Regions from separate parts of the Anoxybacillus sp. PDR2 genome, predicted to be linked through region 2. Evidence: riboswitches for the same ligand, from Rfam matches in the RefSeq annotation. Region 2 holds a riboswitch; the other holds the start of a gene.
What was found. Region 2 has a riboswitch for FMN ahead of GRQ40_RS08465 (ECF transporter S component). Riboswitches for the same ligand answer to the same signal wherever they lie in the genome.

Region 1: another riboswitch for FMN. It lies ahead of ribD (bifunctional diaminohydroxyphosphoribosylaminopyrimidine deaminase/5-amino-6-(5-phosphoribosylamino)uracil reductase RibD); the one in region 2 lies ahead of GRQ40_RS08465 (ECF transporter S component).

Annotation. Positions count from the first base shown of each region.
Region 1 is NZ_CP047158.1:2,545,034-2,547,501, forward strand. It holds gene ribE (riboflavin synthase) at 1-164, opposite strand, end outside; gene ribD (bifunctional diaminohydroxyphosphoribosylaminopyrimidine deaminase/5-amino-6-(5-phosphoribosylamino)uracil reductase RibD) at 179-1,264, opposite strand; FMN riboswitch at 1,553-1,688, opposite strand; gene GRQ40_RS12240 (peptidylprolyl isomerase) at 2,228-2,468, opposite strand, start outside.
Region 2 is NZ_CP047158.1:1,761,080-1,763,547, reverse strand. It holds gene GRQ40_RS08470 (molybdopterin-dependent oxidoreductase) at 1-556, shown strand, start outside; gene GRQ40_RS08465 (ECF transporter S component) at 595-1,173, opposite strand; FMN riboswitch at 1,323-1,457, opposite strand; gene pepT (peptidase T) at 1,774-2,468, shown strand, end outside.

The sequences.
Region 1 (2,468 bases), 780 kb from region 2:
GCGGTAAATGATGTTACTGTTAAGCATACCCCATTAACCGCCATACTATCGCCCAATCGGACATCTTCAAGCACCTTTTCCGCACGAATCGTAACCGTAATCGCTTCTCCTGAGTGATTCATTTGTTCAATCGTACCCATTTCTTCAATGATTCCGGTAAACATGATGTTCCACCTCTTTATTTTGGTATGGCAATAACCTTGATATCCGGTCCAACCATTTCAACGCGCTTAATCGCTAATTCAGCCGCTTCTGCCATGCGCAAAATCCCTGTGCCGCCAACCGGAGTAGGCGCTTCATGGCCGCCAATCAACTTCGGCGCAAAATAGGCAACAATTTCTTGAAAGGCTCGGCTGCGCACAAAGCTGTCGTGAATGCGTGACCCTCCTTCCACAAAGAGAGAAGTAATTTTATGCTCCCCTAGCATGCGCAACATCTCCCAAATGTCGATATGCGGCTGGTTCATTTGCATGACTCGCACATGCGATCTTTGGTATAAGGCCATGCGTTCGCTGGATACTTGACTGCCGACAACCATCCATGTTTCCGCTTCATCATTAGATATCACGTTTGCATGAAGCGGTGTGCGCAAGTCTGTATCGAGAATAATCCGAATCGGACTTTTCCCGCCTTCAGGTAATCTCGTCGTTAAATGAGGGTTATCAGCCATGATCGTATTAACCCCCACTAAAATCGCATCATTTGCGGCTCGATAGCGGTGCACATCCTCTCTCGCGGCTTCTGAAGTAATCCATTTGCTATCACCTGTTTTCGTCGCGATTTTTCCATCTAAGCTGCTTGCGTATTTTAATGTAACAAATGGAGTTTTTGTCGTGATATAGTGAAAAAAGACACGGTTTAACTCATCGGCCTCTTCTTTCAACGTACCGAGCACAACCTCAATTCCTGCCTGTTTTAGCCTTTCCATCCCCTTCCCAGCTACAAGCGGATTTGGATCCGTCGTAGCGATGACAACGCGCGCTACTTTTGCTTCCACTAGCAAATCTGCGCATGGAGGCGTTTTTCCAAAATGGCTGCAAGGTTCAAGCGTAACATAAACTGTCGCACCAGCGGCTTTTTCTCCCGCCATGCGAATGGCATGAACCTCAGCATGTGGCTCTCCAGCTTTTAAGTGGGCGCCCAAACCGACGATTTCTCCATTTTTCACCACAACTGCCCCTACCGCTGGATTCGGAGAGGTTTGTCCGCTTCCTATTTTAGCCATTTCAAGCGCCAAACGCATATACCGTTCATCGCTCTGCATGTTCCATCCCTCCTTTTTTACCATAAAGAAAGCCCTAGGAATCGCATCTCCCAGGGCAGAAATATGTAAGAACCACAAACTGACATGTTTGTTTTGCATGCCAAAAAAGCTGCACATTTCATGAACAACACCGTTCTAAAACAAAACCGGACATCAAACACGAATATTTGTTCCGTTTTTTCAGTAAACACCTCCACTATGGGGAGCACTACATCTACCATTCACATTGACAGTGCAAGGAAAAACGGTTTTGGTGCTGCTCCGCTTACGGCAATGTGCTGCCTTTATGTGATCCTTCTCCCATCCAGACTATACTGTCGGCTCCGGAATCGCACCGGATCGTGCCTATTTCGGCTCGCGGGCTTAGAAACGCATCGGTTTCAATACCGCCGGTCGGGAATTACACCCTGCCCCGAAGGATACAAAACGATTATGTAATTTTTTATCATTATATCACAATCCAATCGTTTGTCTATGCTCACGCACTCACTTCGCTATGAATAACCAATAAATAAGCCCCCAAATCAAGCTGACACCGAGCAGAGCAAAGAACAGGATCCAATTTTTCTTCATCGTTTCCTCATCCTTTCAAAAAAGCTCAACACCGTTCATCCTGTTAAGCTTCTATAAAAATTGCGCGTTCCCAGCAGCCTATTTCCCTGTCGTTCTAAACAAAGCGGAAACACTTCACGCTCAAAAACCACTTTCCTTCCATATAAAGTTGTATTGGTGGTATCCAATACAATCGGGTTGGTTGCTCTTTTGCTGTATAAATATGAACAAACCGCAATTTGTACAAACCTACGATCCAAAAAGGGCAAGTCTATGACTTGCCTTGTTCACGCCAAAACGTGAACAAGCGTCGGCCATCGAAATCATGCCATCACTTGTTCACGCTAAGACAAATATTGAGGTATCCCTATCCTTATCGTGATGCCCAACTAATACTACGAGTAAAAACTTTTACTCTTCCCACACCTTAACTTCTTTCATTACATCGCCATTTTTCATCGCTTTGACCGCGTCCATTCCTGACGTCACTTGACCAAAAACGGTATGTACTCCATCTAAATGCGGCTGCGGCTCATGAACAATGAAAAATTGGCAGCTTCCTGTATCACGGCCGCGATGCGCCATCGAAATCGCTCCTTCTTTATGCTGATGAGGATTGTTGTCCGTTTCACACGGAATCGTATAGCCCGCA
Region 2 (2,468 bases):
CGAAGGAGATGTATACGAGTTTCATGAGGCTACATGGAAATTCACATTATTCGGCGAGGTGAAAGAAGAGGTTTCTCTTTCTTATCAGCAAGTTATGGAATTGCCAAAAACGATCTCAACCATTGATATGCATTGCGTCACAACATGGTCCAAGTTTGACACGACATTTGAGGGCATTGCTTTTCGCGAATTTTTGCGTTTCGTCGAGCTGAATCCAGACGTCGCTTATGTCAAAGTTTATGGATATTTAAACGGCGATCCCTTCGGCTATTCAGCCAATTTGCCTCTTCATGCTCTCATGGGAGATGATGCGCTTTTTGTGTACCGATGGAAGGACCCTCATCACGATTGGCAAGAGATCTCGCCAAAGCACGGCTATCCGCTGAGGTTCATTCCCCCCGCTTCTTTTTATTTATGGAAAGGGGCGAAATGGGCGACCGGCATCCGTTTTATGAAAACAGATGAGCCTGGCTATTGGGAAGAGAGAGGTTATTCAATGACGGCGAACCCATTTCAAGAGGAGCGGTTTTCCGAGTCAACGCTGTCGAAGCTTTAACAAAAAGGCTGCGTTCGTAAACGCAGCCTTTTTGCGGCTCAGATGCGGCTTGCCGCTCGTTTATGCAGCCATGGACGAAGCCGGAGAAAAAGAAGCATAAAGACAACGGTTATAAACACGCCTTTTAAGGCATTAAATGGCAAAATCGCGGAAACAATGAGCGCTTTCGCTTCCGGGGCGCTCATTGCCGGCGAACCGAGAAAAATGGTATAGGCCGGCAGAAAGATATAATAGTTCAATACGCTCATCGCCGTTGCCATCACGATGGTGCCAGCCACCAAACCGATGACCATTCCCTGTTTTGATGCTGCTTTACGATAAATATAATAGGTCGGTAAAATAAACGTTATTCCAGCCATAAAATTCGCAAAATGACCGACTGGAACGCCAGTCGCGCTGCCGACAAGGAAATAGTTGAGCACATTTTTTAATAATTCGACGAGCATCCCAGCAATCGGTCCATACATTAGAGCAGCGACTAATGCTGGAACATCGCTAAAATCAACAAGCAAAAAAGGAGGAAATGGCGGAAGCGGGAAATTGAGCAGCATCAATAGATAAGCGATGGCGCTGAACAATCCAATCGCCGCAAAAGCGGATACGTTCATGTTTTTCATGGTGATTCTCCTCTCCTTCTCGTGACTCATCCTCACAAGAAGAAGGCTGCCGACTGATCATAAAAAACCCCTTAAGCCTAAACGCTTAAGGGAGGATAGCAGGCATGCGCAAAGAGACGTTCAAGCGCAACCGCCGAACGCCGGCAAACCTTCATCTTCTCCCATCCAGACTATAACTGTCGGCTCCGGAATTGCACCGGATCCTGCCTTGCGGCTCGCGGGCTTAGAAGCTTGTTCGCTTCATCACCGCCGGTCGGGAATTTCGCCCTGCCCCGAAGATGAATCAATCTAAATTTTATTTATTCCATTTATACTATACATGTTTTGCTGAATATTGTCTATGCATAAAGCTTCGCTTCTTAACGTTAAGGCTTTTATACGCTTCCCACGGTTGACCTACTAGATAACATCATTCATTCGTAAATCCATCTACTCGGCCTCAGAAACAGCCCTTGTTCAGAGCTCTTGTCACTCATTCGCATCAGAAAGCTTGTATCCGATGATCAATGGTCTAAATCAAGATTCCATTTTTCTTGAAATAAGCGTTTTATGATAAAATAACATCGGAAAAAGATAGCAAATCATAAGGAGATGGACGATATGAAACAAGAAATCATTGAGCGCTTGACTAGATATGTGAAGGTGAATACCCAATCTGATCCGAACAGCGACACGTGCCCTTCAACTCCAGGTCAGCTCGAACTAGCCAATATGCTGGCAGAAGAGTTAAAAGCGATCGGCATGACAGAGGTGACGGTTGATCAAAATGGCTATGTGATGGCCACACTGCCGGCCAATACAGAGAAAGAAGTGCCGACGATCGGATTTTTGGCACATTTAGATACAGCGACCGAGTTTACGGGGGAAAATGTTCATCCACAACTGATTGAAAGCTATGACGGAGGCGATATCATCTTAAATCACGAGCTTTCTATTGTTCTTTCGCCCGCCGATTTTCCTGAACTCGCTGGCTACAAAGGACATACCTTGATCACAACCGATGGAACGACCTTGCTAGGAGCCGACAATAAAGCGGGCATTGCTGAAATTATGACAGCGATGGCGTATCTTATTCAGCATCCAGAAGTGAAGCACGGCGAAATTCGCGTCGCTTTTACACCGGATGAGGAAATCGGCAGAGGTCCGCATAAATTTGATGTGGACGCTTTTCGGGCGAAATACGCTTATACAGTGGACGGAGGACCGCTTGGCGAACTAGAATATGAAAGCTTTAATGCCGCACAAGCGAAAATTATCTTTAAAGGAAAAAACGTGCATCCTGGTACGGCTAAAGG